4 regions of the Rhizobium phaseoli genome follow, and region 1 is predicted to be linked to each of the others. Evidence: predicted binding sites of a transcription regulator. Region 1 holds the regulator's gene; each other region holds the start of a gene.
The links. The regulator LexA, encoded in region 1, represses DNA repair genes until DNA is damaged. The targets are predictions, from matches to a motif close to TGTTCNNNNTGTGTTCNG.
Positions count from the first base shown of each region.

Region 1 (5,456 bases):
TGCAACGGATGTTCCTCTCGTTCCATCGTTGCTCTGCCTGTCGGTGTTGATGCTTGCGGGGCTGGTCGCCGGCCGCAGCCGGCCGGCCTTGCGGGCGATGTTCCTGGCGCTTGCCCTGGTGGCCTGCGGCATGCTCTGCGCGCAGCTCGAAAGCTGGCGGGCCTCGACGGTCATCCTCGATTCATCCGTGACGACGACGGTGACCGGCCGCGTCGAGCGGCGCGAAGGCGACGACCGCGGGCGGTGGCGCTATATTCTTGCCGTCACCGGCACCGAGGCACCGGAGGTGAAGCGGCCGCCGCGGCGCATAACAGTAATCGCCCGCGGTGCCGATATGCCTTTCGAGATCGGCGACATCATCACCGGCCGAGCGCGGTTGACGCCGCCGGCAGGACCGGCGCTTCCTGGCCTCAACGACTTTTCATTCGGTGCCTATTTCGATGGCATCGGCGCCAACGGCTTCTTCTACCGTGCCCCTGAGAAGGTCGATTTGCAGGCAGGCCCGCCGGCTGTGACATCGACGTCCGACGCTCTGCTCGAATGGCTTTACCGGTTGCGCAGCGGTATCGGCGATCGCATACGCTCGATGCTGCCCGGCGACACAGGCGCTTTTGCCGCCGCACTGGTGACTGACGAGCGGCGCGCTATCTCGAAGGAAACGACGGAGGCGCTGCGCCAGTCCGGCCTTGCTCATATCGTCGCGATCTCCGGCCTCAACATGGCGCTGTCGGCCGGCATTTTCTTCGTCGGCTTCCGGATGCTGCTCAGCCTCTTTCCTGGTGTCGCTCAAGCCTATCCGACAAAGAAGATCGCCGCCGCGGGCGCGCTCATCGCCGTCACGGCCTACTTCCTGATCTCGGGATTCGGCGTCTCGGCCGAACGCGCCTTCATCATGATGGCGATCATGCTGATTGCCGTCTTCTTCGATCGGCCGTCGATCAGCCTGCGCAATGTCGTTCTCTCGGCGCTGGTCATCATCGCCATTTCACCCTCCGAGGTCTTGGGGCCAAGCTTTCAGATGTCCTTTGCCGCGACTTTGGCGCTGGTATCGGGTTATCAGCTATGGAAGGACCGGCGCATCCGGGAAAACCCGTTGCTGAAGCTGCCGCTCCTGCGGCCGGTTGCGGCGGTCGCCGGTTTCTTCGGCGGCGTCTTCCTGACTTCGCTGATCGGCGGATTTTCGACGGCGCTGTTTTCGATCGAGCATTTTCATCGACTGACCGCTTATGGTCTGCCGGCAAATCTTGCGACGATGCCGATCATCTCTTTCATCGTCATGCCGGCCGGGCTGCTGGCCATGTTGCTCATGCCGTTCGGTCTGGACGCTCCGCTCTGGACGGTGGTCGGCTTCGGCCTCGATCTGGTGATCGCGGTTGCCAAGACGGTGTCCGGCTGGGGCGGTGATATCGGCTTCGGCCGCTTGCCCGGCTGGTATTTCGTCGTGGCCGTGGCAGGCTTTCTGCTGCTGACGCTGCTTCGCACCCGGTTACGCCACGCCGGCACATCGATCCTCGCCGTTGCGACGCTCATCCTGCTCATTCTGCCGGGATCCCCGCCGCCGGATCTGGTGATTTCCGAGGATGGTGGTCTCGTAGGGCTCGTCGCGGCGACGGCAATGGCTTCAAACCGCGAAAACCCGCCGGACTTCATCTTTGACCAGTGGCAGAGAGCGCTGGTCCTGCCGACGCATCACCCGCCGAAAATGCTGGATGGCCCTGCCATCCCGCCGCAGGGCGAGGACCGCCGCGTCAAGCTTTCGCGCGATCAGCAGAATGAAGCGAGGACGGCAATGGTGGCCGCCGCAGCCGGCGGTGAGGCAAATCGGTTTTCCTGCGTCAAGAAAGCCTGGTGTATCGCCAGGCTCGGCAATGGCCATGTCGTCGCGGTCATCGACAATGCCGCCTATCTCGGCCCGGCCTGCGACGCCGGCGAGATCGTTGTGACCTCCGTGCGCCTGCGTTTCGACCGTTGCCGATCGGGTGCGACCCTCTTCACCGGCGAGACGCTGCGCAGGACCGGTTCCGTCGAATTGCGTTTTGTGCAGACGGGACACGAGATTGCAACCGCATTCGACGCCTTATCACGTCCATGGATGCGCCATCGCGCCTATGATTGGCGCAAGGACAGTTTTACCGAAGCCGCCCCGTCTGCTGTCAGTGATAACGGCGAATGAGGCCGACCAACTTGCCCTGCACCTTGACTCGGTCGGGTCCGAAAATGCGGGTCTCGTAAGCCGGGTTGGCGGCTTCGAGGGCAATCGAGGCACCCTTGCGGCGAAAGCGCTTCAGCGTCGCTTCCTCGTCGTCGACGAGGGCAACGACGATATCGCCGGGACTTGCGGTACTGCCGTTGCGGATGATCACTGTGTCGCCGTCGAAGATACCGGCGTCAATCATCGAATCGCCCTTGACCTCCAGCGCGTAATGCTCGCCCGAGCCGAGCATATCTGCAGGGACGACGATGTCGTGCGTATTGTTCTGGATTGCCGAGATCGGAACACCGGCGGCAATCCTGCCCATGACCGGCACGGAGACGGAGTTGCCGTTGTCGGCAATCGGCTTTGCGGCAGCGGGGGCGGCGACCGCCGGGGGCTTGCCGAGGCTGCCTTCGATGACGCTCGGCGAAAAACCGCGGCGCGGCTGAAGACTGGGGCTATAGGCTTCCGGCAGCTTGATCACCTCCAGCGCCCGGGCCCGGTTCGGTAGGCGGCGAATGAAACCGCGTTCCTCGAGCGCCGTGATCAGACGATGGATGCCGGATTTCGAGGCGAGATCCAGGGCATCCTTCATCTCGTCGAAAGAGGGGGGAACGCCCGATTCCTTCATGCGCTCATGAATGAATAGGAGAAGCTCCTGTTGTTTGCGCGTGAGCATCGACGTCAGACCCCGTGATTGAAACAAATCCAGAACAGACACTATATGTTCCATATGTGTTCCGCAAGTAGCTAAATTTCCGTAAAACTTCGCACCAACTCGTTGAGATTTTTATTTTCATTCGCCGGATTGGCACACATGTCTTGCATTGGGGGGAGTGCTGTCGCACATCTCTTGACGTGTCAGGAGGGATATCATGAGCGCACATTCCGCTAAGCCGCATCCGCTGGATCACGTCGTACTCCCGGTCGTCGATATCGAGCTGGCGCGCGAAAGGCTAGGCAAACTCGGCTTCACCGTCGCCGCCGATGCGCGTCATCCCTTCGGAACGGAGAATGCCTGCGTCTTCTTCGCAGACAAGACCTATATCGAGCCGCTCGGGGTGGCGAGCGTCGAGGAGAGCGAGACAGCGGCCCGCCAGGGCAATGTCTTCATCGCCCGCAATCGCGCCTTCCGCTTCCGCTGCGGCGAGGAGGGACTTTCGGCGCTGGCCTTTCTCACCGAGGATGCCGGCCTCGATCATCGGCGATTCGTCGGCAGCGGCGCGAGTGCCGGCGAGATGTTGCAGTTCAGCAGGCCGCTGCGGATGCCGGACGGTTCGGAAAGCGTCGGCAGCTTCAAACTGGCCTTCTCAGGAGATCTGCGCGCTCCCGACTTCTTTCTCTTTACCTGTCAGCGCATCAATGCCTTCCCCGCCGATCGCGCCGCGCTGGAGACACATGCCAATGGCGTGACTGGCATTGCCGAAATCGCGGTTTGTACGCCGGACCCGGCGGCATTTTCCGCCTTCGTTGGTCTTGCGGTCGGGCAAACGGCAGTAGAGAAAACCGGTTTCGGCGTGGAGATCGCGGCCTCGAATGCCAAGATCAGCCTGATGACGCCGGAAGGGCTGGAGGCTTATTTCGAGCTTGTCGTTTCCGCTGCCGATCGTGGCCTGCGCGGTCAGGCAATCCTTTTCAACGTCGCCGATCTTGCCGTGACAGAAGCGCATTTGGCTGCTAACGGAGTGACATACACACGCAAGAACAATCGCATTCTGGTGAAGCCCACGCCCGGGCAGGGCGCGCTTTTTGCCTTCGAGGAACCACGATGAGCACTGATACCAATTCCGAGGTCAAGATCGGCGAAGGCGAAGGCCAGGTCACCTTTTCCAATACCGGCCGCCTGTCGCTGATTGCCGGCCCCTGCCAGATGGAGAGCCGCGATCACGCCTTCATGGTCGCCGGCACGCTGAAGGAGCTCTGCGCAAAACTCGGCATCGGCCTCGTTTATAAGAGTTCTTTCGACAAGGCGAACCGCACCTCGCTCTCGGCCGAGCGCGGCATCGGGCTTGAAAAGGGCATGGAGGTCTTCGCCGACCTGAAGAAGGAATTCGGCTTTCCCGTCCTGACCGACGTCCACACGGCCGAGCAATGCGCCGAGGTGGCTGAGGTGATCGACGTTCTGCAGATCCCCGCCTTCCTCTGCCGCCAGACGGATCTTCTGATCGCCGCCGCCAAGACCGGCCGCGTCGTCAACGTCAAGAAGGGCCAGTTCCTCGCCCCCTGGGATATGAAGAACGTCCTGAAGAAGCTCAATGCCAGCGGCAATGCCAACGTGCTGCTGTGCGAGCGCGGCGCCTCCTTCGGCTACAATACGCTGGTTTCCGACATGCGCTCGCTGCCGATCATGGCGGCGATGGGCGCGCCGGTCATTTTCGATGCGACCCATTCCGTCGCCCAGCCCGGCGGGCAGGGCGAATCCTCGGGCGGTCAGCGCGAATTCGTAGAGACGCTGGCGCGCGCAGCCGTGGCGACGGGTATTGCCGGCGTCTTCCTCGAAACCCACCAGGACCCAGACAACGCACCGTCCGACGGCCCGAACATGGTCTATCTCAAAGACATGCCGCGGCTGCTTGAGAAATTGCTTGCATTTGACGCGGTCGCCAAGGCCTGACGTTCAACAGGTTGACATGATCGTCGTTTAGGCCACGTCGGGACGCCGGTTCGAAGGCTGGAAATTGCGGCATTGTAATTTGCACGCCTTCGATTATGACAGGCTTCGAACGATTGATCACCCACCGAGCAGGAAGAACCCATGACTGCAATCACCGATATCATCGCCCGCGAGATTCTCGATAGCCGTGGCAACCCCACCGTCGAAGTCGATGTCTATCTCGAAGACGGCAGCATGGGCCGCGCGGCCGTTCCCTCGGGCGCTTCGACCGGCGCTCATGAGGCGGTCGAGCTGCGCGACGGCGGCAAGCGCTACCTTGGCAAGGGCGTCGAGAAGGCGGTCGAGGCCGCCAACACCGAGATCTTCGACGCGATCGGCGGTATCGACGCCGAAAACCAGATCCAGATCGACAACATCATGATCGAACTGGACGGCACGCCGAACAAGTCGCGTCTCGGCGCCAACGCTATCCTCGGCGTGTCGCTTGCCGTCGCCAAGGCGGCCGCCCAGGCCTCCGGCCTGCCGCTCTACCGTTATGTCGGCGGCGCTTCGGCGAGCCTCTTGCCGGTGCCGATGATGAACATCATCAATGGCGGCGCCCATGCCGACAATCCGATCGACTTCCAGGAATTCATGATCCTGCCGGTC
Region 1 is NZ_CP013532.1:2,048,577-2,054,032, forward strand. Features, by position in the region: gene AMC88_RS10055 (ComEC/Rec2 family competence protein) at 1-2,173, shown strand, start outside; gene lexA (transcriptional repressor LexA) at 2,154-2,873, opposite strand; gene AMC88_RS10065 (VOC family protein) at 3,070-3,966, shown strand; gene kdsA (3-deoxy-8-phosphooctulonate synthase) at 3,963-4,808, shown strand; gene eno (phosphopyruvate hydratase) at 4,950-5,456, shown strand, end outside.

Region 2 (5,456 bases), 1.7 Mb from region 1:
GCGTCGCGTTCAGGCGGTTCAGCGCAGTGTGCTCCCTCGTCCGCTCCGGAGCGTAGCGCGATATGATGTACTCACGCTTTGTTGTCATTGCCTCCAGATGCAGGGCGGTTTTCTTTCTCAGTTTGAGTTTATCAACGAACATTGGCTCAGCGAGGTTGTGCATGCGTTTTCGTATTTCCTCGGGAGCAACGCCCTCATAGCGTAGGAAGGCATTTAGGTAGAGTTCAATAGCATGAATGGCGCACATTCGAGCCGGTGCGAGGGATAGTGCAACCTGCTTCCGACCCTCGTTGAACAGGAGTTTGGAAGCGTCAAAGTAGGCATTCGCCAAGTCTAGAACTTCCAAGGGATTGGCGTTTGAGCCCGGATATTCATTACTCATGGGCATTCCCGGCAACAGGCTTTCTCATCCCTCACCTCCGACCGACCATGTCGGACGGACCGACATCATCCTCGAAATTTTTCCAGCCGAAGCTAATATTGTAAATAGCGACGAAATGAGGAGAGGCTCTTACCGCTAACGGATAAGCAACACAGCGCGATCGCGGCCGCCAGCATTCCCGCCATGGCAGCGACCCATCGTTCCGTCGCGGTTGATTCGCCGACGGCGACATAACCTTATAATCCAGCGCATCAGCGTCACCGAAACAGCCATCAGCGCAACCGCGATCGGCAGATCGCTGGCGGCCCGACGACTAAAAGTTCAAAATATTTGCGCGCATTCGCCCTACGCCGCCGCCGTTAACCTCTCCCCGGCGATGCGATAGGAAATCGCCTCGGCCAGATGCAGGCGGCCGACGGTTGGTTTGCCGTCGAGATCGGCAAGGGTGCGGGCGACCTTGAGGACGCGGTGGTAGCCGCGGGCGGAGAATTTCATTTTTTCGGCGGCGTCGCGGAGGAGCTGCAGGCCGGCGGCGTCGGGTTCGGCGAGTTTCTCGATCATCGCGGTGGAGCAGCGGGCGTTGGTGCCGATGCCCTTGGCGCCGGCGGCTTCGAAGCGCTCCTGCTGGAGTTCGCGGGCGCGGGCGACGCGGCGGGCGACGTCGGCGCTCGCCTCGGCCACCATCGGGCGGATGAGATCGGCGGCGGAGACGGCGGGCACGTCGATGCGGATGTCGATGCGGTCCATCAGCGGGCCGGAGATGCGGGCCTGGTAATCGCTCATGCAGCGCGGGCCGCGGGCGCAGCTGTGGCCGGGTTCGCCGGCCATGCCGCAGCGGCAGGGGTTCATGGCGGCGATCAGCTGGAATTTCGCCGGATAGGAGACGCGGTGATTGGCGCGGGCAATGACGCATTCGCCGCCTTCGAGCGGCTGGCGTAGCGCGTCGAGCGCCTGCGGCGTGAATTCGGGAAACTCGTCGAGGAAGAGCACGCCGTGATGGGCGAGCGAGGCTTCGCCCGGACGGGCGCGCAGGCCCCCGCCGACCAGCGCGGCCATGGTGGCGGAATGATGCGGGGTGCGGAAGGGCCGGCGATCGGAGAGCTTGCCGCCGGTGAGCTGGCCGGCGATCGAATGCACCATCGAGACTTCCAGCAATTCGGCCGCCGAGAGCGGCGGCAGGATCGACGGCAGCCTTGCCGCCAGCATCGACTTGCCGGAGCCAGGCGGGCCGACCATCAGCAGATTGTGGCCGCCGGCCGCCGCCACTTCGAGCGCGCGCCTGGCGCTTTCCTGGCCCTTGATCTCGGCAAGATCCGGCAGGTTGGCGGCATTGGCGCGGATCGACGGCTCCGGCCGCGACAGCACCTGGGTGCCGCGGAAATGATTGGCAAGGGCAATCAGGCTGCGGGGGGCGAGGATATTGACCTCGGCGCCGGCCCAGGCGGCCTCGGCGCCGCTTTCGGCCGGGCAGATCAGCCCCTTGCCGAGCGCATTGGCGCCGATCGCGGCCGGCAGCGCGCCTGCAATGGCGGCGATCGTGCCGTCGAGATTGAGTTCGCCGACGACGACATAATCCGACAGCGCATCGGCGGGAATGGCACCGAGTGCGGCCATCAAAGCAAGCGCGATCGGCAGATCGAAATGCGAGCCTTCCTTCGGCAGATCGGCCGGGGCCAGATTGACGGTCACTCGCTTTGCCGGCAGCGCCAGGCCGGAGGCATGAAGGGCCGCCTGCACCCGCTCGCGGCTTTCGGCCACCGCCTTATCAGGCAGTCCGACGATCTGCATGCCGATCTTTCCGGGCGCGATCATGACCTGGACCTCGACCGGCACGCCTTCTATGCCCTGGAATGCCACCGTACTGACACGCGCGACCATATGCCCATCCCCTGCCCGCAAACTCTTATACCGCCCGCAACCCTTCAGGGCCAGCGGTTGCAATCTGGCACGGAAGCAGGAATAAAACAAGAACGATCAAGGAACGTTTTCAGATATGAGGGGTGACCGGGGTTGTACCCGGTCACAGCAGGCGTGGGGCTGAAGCCGCAGGCTCAGCCGCGCTTGCGCTCGATCGCATCCCAGAGCAAGGCTGCGATATCGGCGCCGCCGAACTTTTTCACCTCGCGGATACCCGTCGGCGAGGTGACATTGATCTCGGTCATGTAATCGCCGATCACGTCGATGCCGACGAGGAGGAAGCCGCGCTCCCTCAGCGCCGGGCCGATGCGTTCGCAGATTTCCTTTTCGCGCGGCGTCAGCTCGGTCGCCTCGGCGCGGCCGCCGACATGCATGTTGGAGCGGCTGTCATGTTCGGCCGGCACGCGGTTGATGGCACCGGCAAATTCGCCGTCGACCAGGATGATGCGTTTGTCGCCCTTGCGCACGTCCGGCAGATATTGCTGAGCGATGAAGGGTTCGCGGAACAGCTGGCCGAACATTTCCAGCAGCGAAGAGAGGTTGCGGTCGTCGCGGGTCGAATGGAAGACGCCGGCGCCGCCATTGCCGTAGAGCGGCTTCAGGATGATATCGCCCATCTCGTCGCGGAAGCGGCGGATCTCGGCCGGATCCTTGGTGATCAGCGTCTTCGGCATCAGGTCGGAAAATTCGGTGACGAAGATCTTCTCCGGCGAATTGCGCACCCAGGCCGGATCGTTGACGACGAGCGTCTTCGGGTGGATGCGCTCGAGCAGATGCGTCGAGGTGATGTAGGCCATGTCGAAGGGCGGGTCCTGGCGCAGCAGCACCACATCCATGGTCGAGAGATCGACGCGCTCGGGCGCGCCGAGCTCGAAATGATCGCCCTTGACGTCGCGCAGCAGCATCGGCTCGACGCTGGCAAAGAGCTTGCCGTCGCGGAAGCTCAGGCGTTCGGGCGTGTAATGGAAGAGCTTATAGCCGCGCGTCTGGGCTTCCAGGCTCATGGCGAAGGTGGAGTCACCTGCGATATTGATGCCGGCGACATGATCCATCTGGACCGCTACATTGGTGATCTTGGCCATTTCCATCCCTCGCTGAATGCCGGACAGATGTAGGTCGGCCCGGTATCAAACGCAACGGTCAATCAAGGCTTGCCGCCGCCACCGGTCGTCAGGCGGCGATCCCCTGATTGCTGCCATTGCGCAGCAGGTTGCGCAGGCGATAGGCGATCGCCAGGGGCATCGGGAAGGGCTTGCGTAGGAAGGCGACCTTGCGGACGTAATCGTCGACCCGCCAGCTTGCCCAGGTTCCGCCGGCGAAGAAGGCGACGTCGCCGGCACACAAGGTTCGTTCGGTGCCGTCCTCGGCGGTGATATGGACCTCGCCTTCGAGGATCATCACCGTCTCGTCCCAGCCGAAATACCAGCGGAATTCGCCTGCCGTGCAGTCCCAGATCGCCGTCAGCGACGCCTCGTCATGGCCGCGCGAATGTTCGGCGGTGCGCGCTTGCGGGTTGCCGTTGATGATCCAGTCGGGATTGATCGGCGTCGATTTCAGCGGCAGCAGGTCGCTTGCATGGGCGACGAAGGATTTGCCGGCCGGCTTCGCCACGGCATAAGGCACCGAACGCGCGGCCATGGCGACCGCACTTGCCAACATCATCTTCCAGGCCATGAAACAACCCCCAATTGTTACCCCAACAGGGATTGCGATAGCAGAGAGTCGTAAGGAGCTGGTTCAAGCCAGGACTAAAATTTTAACGATCCGAAACGGCTGGACCGGAACCGCTAAAAGGCGTCGGGGAAATGCCGCGGCAGGCGGCCGGGCGTGACCGCGACGATATCGTAGCGCTGGGAAAGACGGGCCTGATCGGCCTGGCGGGCGAGCCAGAGATCGCTTGCCGCCCTTATCCGCTTCTGGGCGGCGGCGGAGACGGCGTCGACCGCCGCAGCCTCGCCGTGGCGGGCCTTGACCTCGACGAAGACGGCGAGATCGCCCTTGCGGGCGACGATATCGATCTCGCCGAGCCGGGTGCGGTGGCGCAGCGCCAGGATGCGATAGCCTTTCAACATGAGGAAGACGGCGGCGACATATTCCGACACCAGGCCGCGGCGCAGCGCCTTTCTTCTGATGGCGGTGCGGTCGTTATCGCCCATCGGCGCCCTTCATCTCCAGCAGGCGCTGATAGAGCGCCTTGCGCGGCAGGCCGGTCAGACGCGCCGCTTCGGTGGCGGCCTTTGCGGTCGGCATCGACTTGGCGAGATCGGCAAGCACGGCCTCGACGTCGGCGTCCGGCGTTTCCACCGGCTGCGGCGGACCGACGACGAGAACGATCTCGCCCTTGACGTTGTCCACCTCTTGGTAATGGGCGGCGAGTTCCGCCAACGTGCCGCGGCGGAATTCCTCATAGGTCTTGGTCAGCTCGCGGCAGACGGAGGCCGGCCGCGTGCCGCCCAGCACATCGGCGGCGGCGAGGAGCGTGGCAGCGATGCGATGCGGCGATTCAAAGAAGATCAGTGTCGCGGGGGCGGCGGCGAGTTCACCGAGACGGTCGCGGCGGGCCTTGTCCTTGGCCGGCAGAAAACCGGCGAAGAGGAAAGCGTCGTTCGGCAGGCCTGAGCCGACAAGGGCCGCAAGCGGCGCCGAGGCGCCGGGGATGGGGACGACCCGATAGCCGGCGGCGATCGCCTGCTGCGCCAGCCGATAGCCGGGGTCGGAAACCAGAGGCGTGCCGGCATCGGACACCAGCGCCACCGAGCGGCCGGCCTCGAGCGCCTGGAGGAGACGCGGACCGGCCTCGTCGGCATTGTGTTCGTGATATGCAAAGGGACGGTTCTGGATGCCGTAGCGGTCGAGCAGAACGCGGGTGACGCGCGTATCCTCGCAGGCGAGCACGTCGGCGCCGGCCAGCGTTTCCAGCGCGCGCAGCGTGATGTCGCCGAGATTGCCGATTGGGGTGGCGACGAGATAGAGCGCCGGCTCCAGCGGCCGCGCCGGCACTGCCATATTGTGCAGACGGAAGCTTCGCCGCGTGGCCGCCTCCGCCGTCGTTTCCTCGTTCATGCCGTTTGCTTTCGTCCCGCCGTCGTCGAACCTCTATGAGGGAACCTTTATGGGCGAGCCGTACCGCTTCGGCAAGGGTTCGGATTTCTGTGAG
Region 2 is NZ_CP013532.1:360,148-365,603, reverse strand. Features, by position in the region: gene AMC88_RS01790 (hypothetical protein) at 1-382, opposite strand, end outside; gene AMC88_RS01785 (YifB family Mg chelatase-like AAA ATPase) at 728-2,260, opposite strand; gene gshB (glutathione synthase) at 2,434-3,381, opposite strand; gene AMC88_RS01775 (cupin domain-containing protein) at 3,470-3,973, opposite strand; gene AMC88_RS01770 (YraN family protein) at 4,087-4,455, opposite strand; gene rsmI (16S rRNA (cytidine(1402)-2'-O)-methyltransferase) at 4,445-5,362, opposite strand.
Region 2: a site for LexA is predicted at 2,338-2,355, ahead of AMC88_RS01785 (YifB family Mg chelatase-like AAA ATPase). Genes of this name have one in related genera too.

Region 3 (5,456 bases), 2.2 Mb from region 1:
ATTGCGCTCACCGCGATCCTTGCGCTCGCCACGGTCCTGCCGGTCGCCGCGCGGCTGGTCCTTGCGCTCACCGCCCCTTGCCTGCTGCGGCCGGCCATCGCGACCGCCGTCCTTGCCGCGGTTGTTGCGGTTGTTGTCGCGTCCGTCGCCGCCGCGATTGCCCTCGCCGCCTTCGCCGCCGCCCGAACGGCGATTGCGCTCGCCGCGGTCCTGGTTCTGGCCTCGATCATGGCCCTGGCCGGCGCGGCGTTCGCCATGGCCGCCACGCGCCTGGCGATGATTATCGTTGCGGCCGCCGAGGCGCCACAGCAGAACCGGCTTCGGCTCCGCCGGTTCGCCGGCTTCTTCGGAAGCAGCGGCTGTTTCGCCGGCAGCCGAAACCTCTGCCGAGGCTTCGGTCGCAGGATTGCCTTGAACCGCTTCTGCCGCAGGCGCGTCGGCCGCGGTCGCCTCGGCTGAGGATGGCTCGGAAACAGCCTCCTCCGCCGCCGCGTCGGCGTCGTCGTGATCGGCCTTTTCCACCGTTTCTTCCTGAGATGCCTCTGCGGAGGCTGCGGGCGCCGGAGCGGCGTCCTGCGCGGCAAGATGAGCCGACGCCTCTTCCGCCTTCACGGCATCGGCGCGATAGCCGAGACCCTTGAGGATTTCTTCCATGTCCTCGAGCGTCGCGCCGAGGATTGACAGCATCGCCGTCGTCGTCGTGAAGCGGCGGCCGTCATAGGCGCCTTCCGGACGATTGTTCTGGCCGGGTTTCCATTGCAGCAGCGGACGGATGATATCGGCAAGCCGCTCGAGAATGTCGATGCGCACGGCGCGTTTGCCGAGGAAACGAAAACCGGCGAGCTTGTAGAACATCCGCTCGAAGCTTGGATCGGTCACGACGGAGGTGCGGCCGGCGGCCAACACGGGAATGAGGTCACCGTAACCCGGCTTGTCCAAACCGTCGTTCTTCAACGCCCAGAGCAGCGTGATCAGTTCGGCCGGCGCCGGCTTCAGAAGGGCCGGGACGAAAATATGATAGGCGCCGAAACGCACGCCGTAGCGGCGCATGGAGGCGCGGGCCTCCTGGTCCAGCGACTTCACCTCCTCGGTCACGTCACGTCGGAAGAGCACGCCGAGATTCTCGACGAGCTGGAAGGCAAGCCCCTTGGCGAGACCCTGCAGGTCTTCGGCGCGCGACAGATCGTCGAGCGGCTTCAGCACCGTGCTGATATGATGGTTGACGAAGCGCTCGATGCGGGCGGCGACGTGATCGCGGGCATTGCCGGTCAACTGCTCGTCGGCGAGCAGAATCACCCGCGGGCGCATGACGTGATCGCTGCCCGAAAGCCGCGCCACCGGATCGCCGAGCCAGCGGATCAACCCGTCCGAGCCGATCGCCAGATCGCTATTGCCGGCGGCATGCATCCGCGCCGCTCTGGCTTCGAATTCGAGCGCGAGCGCTTTTTGCGACGCAGCCTGAACCGCCTTGGCATCCGGTCCGTCCGCTCCCGCCACCGGCGTGAAACGGAACCCGCTCAACTGCCCTACATGATGTCCTTCAACGAAGACATCGCCATTCACACTGATTTCAGCTTCCAGCATCGCATTCTCTCTCAGGCGCTTCATGAGCACAGATGTCCTGCGATCAACAAAGCGTTTCGTCAACCTTTCATGTAACGCATCGGACAATCGATCTTCGATTTCCCGCGTCTTTTCCTGCCAATGTGTCGGATTGGTCAGCCAGCCGGGCCGATTCGAAACATAGGTCCAGGTCCTTATCTGCGCGATTCGCGCCGAAAGCGTGTCAATTTCCCCATCTGTCCGATCGGAGCGATGAACCTGCTCCGCCAGGAATTGCTCGTTCACCGTGCCATAGCGGACGAGATCGGAAAAGAGGGTCGCGATCAGATCGGCATGTTGTGCCGGAGTGATACGCCTGTAGTCGGGAAGTGCGCAAGCCTCCCAGAGTTTTTCGACGCGAGCCGGCCGATCGGCGAGATCGATGACCTCGGGATAGCGCGAAAGCTGCTCCAGCGCCTGCTGGTCGACGGCGGGCAGCGCCCGCGTCAGTCCGGCGACGCGCGGCCCGGCCTCGAGACTGGCGCGCAGCGACTGGATCGAGGAGAAGTCCATCTCAGTCGTGCGCCACTGCAAGACTTTGACATTGTCGAATTCATGGCCTTCGATGCGCTGGACCAGCTCCTCGTCGAAGGGCGAGACCTGGCCGGTGACGCCGAAGGTCCCGTCGCGCACGTGCCGCCCGGCGCGGCCGGCGATCTGGCCGAGTTCACCCGGATTGAGGTTGCGGAACTGGTAGCCGTCGAATTTTCTGTCTTGGGCGAAGGCGACGTGATCGACATCGAGATTGAGGCCCATGCCGATTGCGTCGGTCGCCACCAGATATTCGACGTCGCCCGCCTGATAAAGCGCGACCTGCGCATTGCGCGTGCGCGGGCTGAGTGCCCCCAGCACGACCGCCGCGCCGCCGCGCTGCCGGCGGATGAGCTCGGCGATGGCATAGACCTCGTCGGCCGAAAAAGCGACGATGGCGGAGCGCTGCGGCAGCCGGGTGATCTTCTTCTGCCCGGCATAAAAAAGATGCGAAAGCCGCGGCCGCTCGACGATGGTGATACCGGGCAGCAGCAGCTGCAGGATCGGCCGCATCGTCGCGGCGCCGAGCAGCAGCGTTTCCTCGCGGCCGCGAAGGTGCAGGATGCGGTCGGTGAAGATATGGCCGCGCTCGAGATCGCCGGCGAGCTGCACCTCGTCGATCGCCACGAAGGCGGCCTTCGTCTCGCGGGGCATCGCTTCAACGGTACAGACCGAAAAACGTGCATTGGCCGGCGAAATCTTTTCCTCACCGGTGACCAGCGCCACGTTCTGCACACCGACCTTCTCCACCACCCGCGTATAGACCTCGCGCGCCAGCAGCCGCAGCGGCAGGCCGATCACGCCGGTCCCGTGTGCGACCATGCGCTCGATGGCATAATGGGTCTTGCCGGTATTGGTTGGTCCGAGCATCGCGGTCACACCGCGCCCGCTCAGAATCATCGGCTGCGAAGTCAGAGTCATGGTCCATGCAAATGAGGCAGGCGGCCTCAGGAAAACTGTCGCCTCTCGACGGAGGCACAGAACACATGGACAGCTGCCGCCGCAAACGCAAGGGCAGATTTTAAAATGCAGCGAGGATTGCGACCTTTGCGAGTCATCCGGGACGCCTGAATTGCAGATTCGGAACAGCCTGAGAACGAATCAGCGACGAATCGCTGACTCCCGCTGATTCAGCTTTTGTTCACGGCTAAGTATTGATTTTGAATCACTTTTTTCCACTAGATGCTGAATCGGGAGACTCTCTCCCGTTCACATTTCCATCAGCTTGCCGAGGTCGGCCATGCACTTTGCCAAGCGGAAATTCCACCGTAAATTAACCGCTCGACCAAATCCGGAACGAATCGGAGACGAATCGCCGACTGAGGCGTTTTCACCTTTCGTTCACGGCAATATCTGGTGCCACCGCCAGCCTCCGTCGCTAGATGCAGGCAGGTGACAGAACCTCGCGTCAGACGTCTCAAGCAGGAATTAACCTTTGACGACGAAATCACCCAACCTTAAGCCGGGAATCACTTTGCACGAGCGGATTGATCAAAAACGGAACGAATCACCGACGAATCGGCGACATGATGATCTTCCCGATATGTTCGCCGCAACATATTGTATTTGAATGATTTTTTAACCATAGCAGCATTTTGCCGAGCGAGACCGATCACAAACCATGAATCGTGCCGCATCACAATTCGCCCGCCTAACCGGGAACAAAAATCGCCAATGCGTGTTTCTTGTCCATTCAGATTGCGGATGAAAATGAAGGAAACACACCATGCTTGGCACGATACTTCTCGTTATCCTCATTCTGCTCTTGATCGGAGCCTTGCCGAATTGGGGTTATAGCCGTGGCTGGGGCTATGGACCTTCCGGCGGTTTGGGGCTAGTTCTCGTGATTATCATTATCCTTGTACTAATGGGGCGCATCTAAAGCCCGACAACCTGGGGAGTTACGACATGATGAAGAAGATTGTTCTCATTGGCGCGCTCGTGGGCGCCCTCGCATCCTGCACGGCGACCGAGCAGGGCACTGCGATTGGCGCCGGTACCGGTGCGATCATCGGCGGCGCCGTCACCAACAGCTGGGGTGGTGCCGCAGTCGGCGCCGTTGCCGGCGGTCTGACCGGCGCGCTCATCGGCCAGTCGGTCGAACGCCGCGGCTACTGCATCTATCGCGACCGCTACGGCCGCCGCTACGAGGCCCGCTGCCGCTACTGACCGGCAGAATCATATCGGACTCCCAACGGGCGCTTTGGCGCCCGTTTTTCTTTGTTGCCTTTCCGTGTCAACGCGACGTTGACGATCGGTATCAAAAGTCAAGTCTACCGGCGTCGTCCCGAGAACCGCATATTCCTTCTCAAGCGCAGTAGGCAGGCAAAGCCGCCTACGCATTGAAGAGGAACGCTTCCATGGCTCAAATTTTCATGAATTCCGCCGTCGCCGTTCTCATCGCCTTGGCCTTCGTGACAAGCGCGGTCTCAGCCCTTCGCAGCGAAGTCGGCGCGGCGCGAAAAGCGCCAGTCCGGATTGCCGCCCGCGGACATCGCAACCCCCGCGACCTCTCCTGATGTCCCGAAGCGGACATCCGAGCCGCACACAAAAGCGACAGCGCAGCCGGCAGGCAGACGCTGTCGCTCAAGCCGATCTGGCTCGTCGACCCGGCTAAACGAAGAACTGCCCGCCATTGGCCGTCAGCGTCGAACCGGTGATGAAGCCGGCATCGTCGGAGACGAGGAAAGTGACGCAGCGTGCGATCTCTTCCGGCTCGCCGAGACGGCCGACGGGAATCTGGGGAATGATGCGCTCGTTCAGCACCTTCTCCGGCACGGCAAGCACCATTTCCGTTCCGATGTAACCGGGGCAGATGGCGTTGACCGTGATATTTTTAGCCGCCCCTTCCTGGGCAAGCGCCTTGGTGAAGCCGAGATCGCCGGCCTTGGCGGCCGAATAGTTCGCCTGGCCCATCTGGCCCTTCTGGCCGTTGATCGAGGAGATGTTGACGATGCGTCCGAAGCTGCGGTCGCGCATGCCGGTCCAGACCTGATGCGTCATGTTGAACAGGCCGGTGAGATTGGTGTTGATCACCTCGTGCCACTGCTGCGGCGTCATCTTGTGGAACATGGCATCGCGAGTGATGCCGGCATTGTTGACGAGAATCTCGACCGGTCCGATCTCGCTTTCAACCCTGGCGATCCCTTCCCCGCAGGCAGCGTAATCCGAAACATCCCACTTGAATACGGCAACGCCGGTGACGTCGTGGAAGGCCTTGGCCTTCTCGTCATTGCCGGCATAAGTCGCCGCAACCTTGTATCCGGCTTTTTTCAGTGCCGTGGATATTGCTGCGCCGATGCCGCGTGTACCGCCGGTGACCA
Region 3 is NZ_CP013532.1:4,401,582-4,407,037, reverse strand. Features, by position in the region: gene AMC88_RS21150 (helicase-related protein) at 1-3,054, opposite strand, end outside; gene AMC88_RS21145 (DUF3309 family protein) at 3,860-4,015, shown strand; gene AMC88_RS21140 (YMGG-like glycine zipper-containing protein) at 4,042-4,302, shown strand; gene AMC88_RS33725 (hypothetical protein) at 4,494-4,652, shown strand; gene phbB (beta-ketoacyl-ACP reductase) at 4,747-5,456, opposite strand, start outside.
Region 3: a site for LexA is predicted at 3,112-3,129, ahead of AMC88_RS21150 (helicase-related protein). Genes of this name have one in related genera too.

Region 4 (5,456 bases), 930 kb from region 1:
CGTTGCCGGGGCGCACGGTGCATCCGCCAGCTCCGATCCCTCGATCAGCTTTTCGTAGATCTTCTGTTCTTCCGTCACGCGCAGGCAATAAGGCACCTTGATGACGCAGATACGGTCGATAAACGCCTCGTTGTTCTTGTTGGCCTTGAAGGTCTGCCACTCCGCCTCGTTCGAATGCGCAAGCACGATGCCGGAGAAGGGTATGGCGCCGATATTTTCGGAGCCGATATAGTTGCCCTCCTGCGTCGCCGTCAGCAGCGGATGCAGCATCTTGATCGGCGCCTTGAACATCTCGACGAATTCGAGAATGCCCTGATTGGCGCGGTTGAGCCCGCCCGAATAGCTGTAGGCATCGGGATCGTTCTGGGAGTAGGTTTCCAGCTTGCGAATGTCGACCTTGCCGACCAGCGACGAGATGTCCTGATTGTTCTCGTCTCCCGGCTCGGTTTTGGCAATCGCGATCTGGCGCAACCGCGAAGGCTGTATCCTGACGACGCGGAAGCGGGAAATATCGCCGCCGAAGTCGTCGAGCCGCTTCAGGCACCATGGGCTCATCAACCCGTTCAGGCGCCGCAGCGGGATGCCGTACTGCTCCTGGAGCAGCGAGCCCATTGTCTCAGGATCGAACAGGTTGAGCGGGCTTTCGAACACGGGACTGATCTCGTCGCCCGCTTTCAGGACGTAGATCGGATGAACCTCCATCAACTGCTTCAGCCGCTCCGCGAGCGACGACTTGCCGCCGCCGACGGGACCGAGCAGATAGAGAATTTGCTTGCGCTCTTCGAGCCCCTGCGCCGCATGCCGGAAGAAGGAAACAATGCGTTCGATGGTCTCTTCCATGCCGTGAAAGCCGGCAAAAGCCGGATAGACCCGGATGGTCCTGTTCATGAAGATCCGACCGAGGCGCGCGTCCCTGGCGGTGTCGACCATCTGCGGTTCGCCGATCGCCGCGAGCAGGCGCTCCGTCGCATTCGCATAGGCGATCGGTTCTTTCTTGCAGAGATCGAGATATTCCGAAACCGAGATGTCGGTCTCGCGTCGCGCTTCATAACTGCGCGTGAACGCATCGAATACGGATTCACTCAGCATGGGACCTCCATTAAGGTTATGCCGCAGGCTCTAAGCCGTATAACCATCGAGATGGCCACGGCGTTCCTTAGAATCAATAGTTTCGTAGGTATATTCGACGCTCACCGGCTGTTTGTAGCAATGCACAAAAAATTGCATGCACCGGTATTTTTTTACTCTGCGAAACTGTTTCATATTGTAGTTGAGAAAAGGGTCATTGCGATATCAGCACATTTAGCGACGTGACATAGTTGTCAAAAAGGTGTGCAATGGCGCCCGTGATTCGAGAATGCGAAAAAACAGCGATCGGCAACCGATAGGGCAGCTTCGATCGGTCGGCTGCCGATGCGCCGAAAGTAAATTCGGTAAATTTCAGGGGAAAATGGCGCGTGGCGATCACGCGCCCGATTCGCAATCGCGCCTCCGCCGGCCTCAGCCGTTGAACGCTCTCTCCAGTGCAGCAAGATCAATCTTGACCATGCCGAGCATCACTTCGGTGACGCGCTTGGCCCGCTCTCGATCGCTGTCGGCGACCATCTCGGAAAGCGCCCGCGGCACGATCTGCCAGGATAGGCCCCAGCGGTCCTTGAGCCAGCCGCAGGCTTCAGGCGTGCCGCCATTGGCGAGAAACGCATCCCAGATCCGATCGATCTCGGCCTGGCTGTCGAGCAGGATGGCAATCGAGAAGGAATGGTTGAAGCTGTCGAGCGGGCCTGCCTTCATCGCCAGGAATGCTTGATCGCCGAGCGTGAATTCGATCAGTTCGACGCTGCCCGGAGGCCCGCTCGGCGTTTCCGCCGGCAATATTGTGGTGCGGCCGATCCTGGATTCTGGAATGACCGATACGTAGAATTCGACGGCTTCGCGCGCTTGCTCCGCGAACCAGAGATTTGAAACGACCTGCGGCATGAACAGCCTCCTGTTGGCAAGGTTTGCCGGACACCTGTCCGATGCCCCGAGGACGTCTCGCCTGCATCGGTTCCGACAGGCTGCGCTCGGTTTTTTTCGCTGCTCGGCCGTACGACGATCGCAGTCGCATCAGCGGCCCGCCCTGCCGTCCGCATCGGCCCGCAATAGCGGTGGTTCGGGAATGAAAGCAGAACATCTTTTCTGGTCTTTCCTTCCCGAATCACTACATTACGCGCCATGAGCAATAGTTTCGACGATATTCCCTTCTTCGACGAAGAGCCGGGTGAGATGGCGCGCAAGCCGCAGCCGCCTGCCGCACCCCCGGGGGCCTACGCCCCCGCCGGAGGGGCGCCCGCCGCGGCCGGCGGGATCGCCGCCCGCGCCATGGCGGCGCGTGACGGCGGCAAGCGACCGGATTACCTCGCCGGCCTCAATCCCGAACAGACGGAAGCCGTGGAAACCCTGGAAGGTCCGGTTCTCGTCCTTGCCGGCGCCGGCACCGGCAAGACACGGGTATTGACGACCCGGATCGCCCACATCCTCAATACAGGCCGCGCCTTCCCCTCGCAGATTCTCGCCGTCACCTTCACCAACAAGGCCGCACGCGAGATGAAGGAGCGCATCGCGCTCCTCGTCGGCGGCGCTGTCGAAGGCATGCCCTGGCTCGGCACCTTCCATTCCATCGGCGTCAAGCTTCTGCGCCGCCATGCCGAGCTCGTCGGCCTCAGCTCCGACTTCACCATTCTCGACACCGACGACGTCGTCCGCCTGATCAAGCAGCTGATCCAGGCCGAAGGCCTCGACGACAAACGCTGGCCGGCCAAGCAGTTCGCCGGCATGATCGACACCTGGAAGAACAAGGGCCTCGGTCCGGCCGATATTCCCGAAGGCGATGCGCGCGCCTTTGCCAATGGCCGCGGCCGCGATCTCTACTTCGCCTATCAGGCGCGTCTGTCGACGCTCAACGCCTGTGATTTCGGCGATCTGTTGATGCATCCAATTGCGATCTTCCGCAAGAATCCGGATCTTCTCAAGGAATATCACGGCCGCTTCCGTTATATCCTCGTCGACGAGTATCAGGACACCAACACCGCCCAGTATATGTGGCTGCGGCTGCTGGCTCAGCGCAGCAAGGGCGAGCCGCAGAACGTCTGCTGCGTCGGCGACGACGACCAGTCGATCTACGGTTGGCGCGGCGCCGAGGTCGACAATATCCTGCGCTTCGAGAAGGATTTCCCCGGCGCCAAGGTGATCAAGCTCGAACGCAATTACCGCTCGACCGAACATATCCTCGGTGCCGCCGCCCATCTGATCGCCCACAATGAAGGCCGCCTCGGCAAGACGCTGTTCACCGACCGCGCCGACCCGGATGACGTCAAGGTACAGGTCCACGCCTCCTGGGATTCGGAGGAGGAAGCCCGCGCCATCGGCGAGGAGATCGAGCAGCTCCAGCGCAACAAGCACCTGCTGAACGACATGGCGATCCTCGTGCGCGCCTCCTTCCAGATGCGCGAGTTCGAAGATCGCTTCGTCACCCTCGGCCTCAACTATCGCGTCATCGGCGGCCCGCGTTTCTACGAGCGCCTCGAAATCCGCGATGCCATGGCCTATTTCCGCCTGGTCGCGCAGCCGGCCGACGACCTTGCCTTCGAGCGCATCATCAACACGCCAAAGCGCGGCCTCGGCGACACGACGGTGCGCGCCCTGCACGACTATGCGCGTGCCCGCGATATCCCGATGCTGGCGGCCGCTGCCGACATGATCGAGACGGACGAGCTGAAGCCGAAGGCGCGCAAAGCCCTCTTCGACGTGATTCAATCTTTCCGCCGATGGCAGGAACTGCTTGAAAACACACCGCATACCGAACTTGCCGAGCAGATCCTCGAGGAGTCCGGCTACACCGACATGTGGAAGAACGACAAGAGCGCCGAAGCGCCGGGCCGCCTCGAAAATTTGAAGGAACTGATCCGCTCGATGGAAAGCTTCGAGTCGATGCGCGGTTTCCTCGAGCACGTCTCCCTCGTCATGGACGCAGAGACCAACGAGAACCTCGACGCCGTCTCGATCATGACGCTGCATTCGGCCAAGGGCCTGGAATTCGAGACTGTGTTCCTGCCGGGCTGGGAAGAAGGCCTGTTCCCCCACCAGCGCTCGCTGGATGAAAGCGGCCGGGCCGGCCTGGAGGAGGAACGCCGCCTGGCCTATGTCGGCATCACCCGCGCCAAGCGCCGTTGCCATATCTGGTTCGTCTCGAACCGCCGCATCCACGGCCTCTGGCAATCGACACTGCCCTCGCGTTTCCTCGACGAGCTGCCGGAAACCCATGTCGAGGTTGCCGAGATGGAGCAGAGCTACGGCGGTTACGGCCGCGGCGGCTACGGCCAGTCACGCTTCGACAAGGCCGAACCCTTTGCCAACTCCTATTCCACGCCCGGCTGGAAACGCGCCCAGGCCAACAAGACCGACGCCACGCGCGACAACTGGGGCACCCGCTCCGGCCACGCCGTCGAACGCATCGGCTATGGCGAAAGCGGCCCGAAGGGACGCACGATCGACGGCGAGCTGGTCGCAAAATCGACCTCGTCGGAGCCGTCGCGCTTCACCCTCGGCGATCGTGTATTCCACATGAAATTCGGCAATGGCAACATTACCGGCATCGAAGGCAACAAGCTGACGATCGACTTCGACCGTGCGGGGCAGAAGCGGGTGCTGGACGGTTTCGTCGAGCGCGTCTGACCGCGCGACGATACCGCAGGACCGTCACCCGAACATCCGCATGCTGCTGAGCCCGAGGATGTCGTTCAGCAGGGCGATCCCCATTCCGGTGGCGACGATCGACAATCCGATCAGGAACAGCCGGCGCGCCCGGTCGTATTTGACGGCGAGCAGCGAGTCTCGCGCCAAAAGATCGGCAAACACCTTCACCTGGATGGCGATGCCGACGGTCAGGAATGACATCGGCAGCAAATCGACGCGGCTCCAGTCATTGGGATTGGACACCCAAAGGCTGATGAAATTGAGGGAGAAACCGAGAATGATCCCGGTCGCCGTCAGCGATCCGTTGCGGAAAGTCGCATCGATCTTTTCCTCCGGCTGAGGCTCGGACATGATTTGGGTTCCGGCTTGCTGCTGAGGCAAGAAAGGCAGAATTCGCGGCCTTGAGCAAGACCAGGCCCTTTGCGGTTGCTATTACATCACCAATAACTATCGCAATGGTTGAATTAGCGTATTCTTTTTCCGTCGAATACTACCATCAGTGACAGAATTAACGCTTGCATGCGGGCTTCCGGGAATTCACTAGTTGATGCATTCGGTGCATCTGGCATTTGCACGGCAATAACGCGAAGGGATTGGCCTTGATTAAAGCGCTGCTGCTCGTCGATATTCAGAACGGCTTCTGTCCGGGTGGAAACCTGCCGGTGCCGGACGGCGACAAGGTCGTTCCCGTCGCAAACAGGCTGATCGACAGCGGCAAATAC
Region 4 is NZ_CP013532.1:2,975,301-2,980,756, forward strand. Features, by position in the region: gene AMC88_RS14455 (PrkA family serine protein kinase) at 1-1,089, opposite strand, end outside; gene AMC88_RS14465 (VOC family protein) at 1,501-1,977, opposite strand; gene AMC88_RS14470 (ATP-dependent helicase) at 2,215-4,713, shown strand; gene AMC88_RS14475 (hypothetical protein) at 4,738-5,085, opposite strand; gene pncA (bifunctional nicotinamidase/pyrazinamidase) at 5,328-5,456, shown strand, end outside.
Region 4: a site for LexA is predicted at 2,155-2,172, ahead of AMC88_RS14470 (ATP-dependent helicase). Genes of this name have one in related genera too.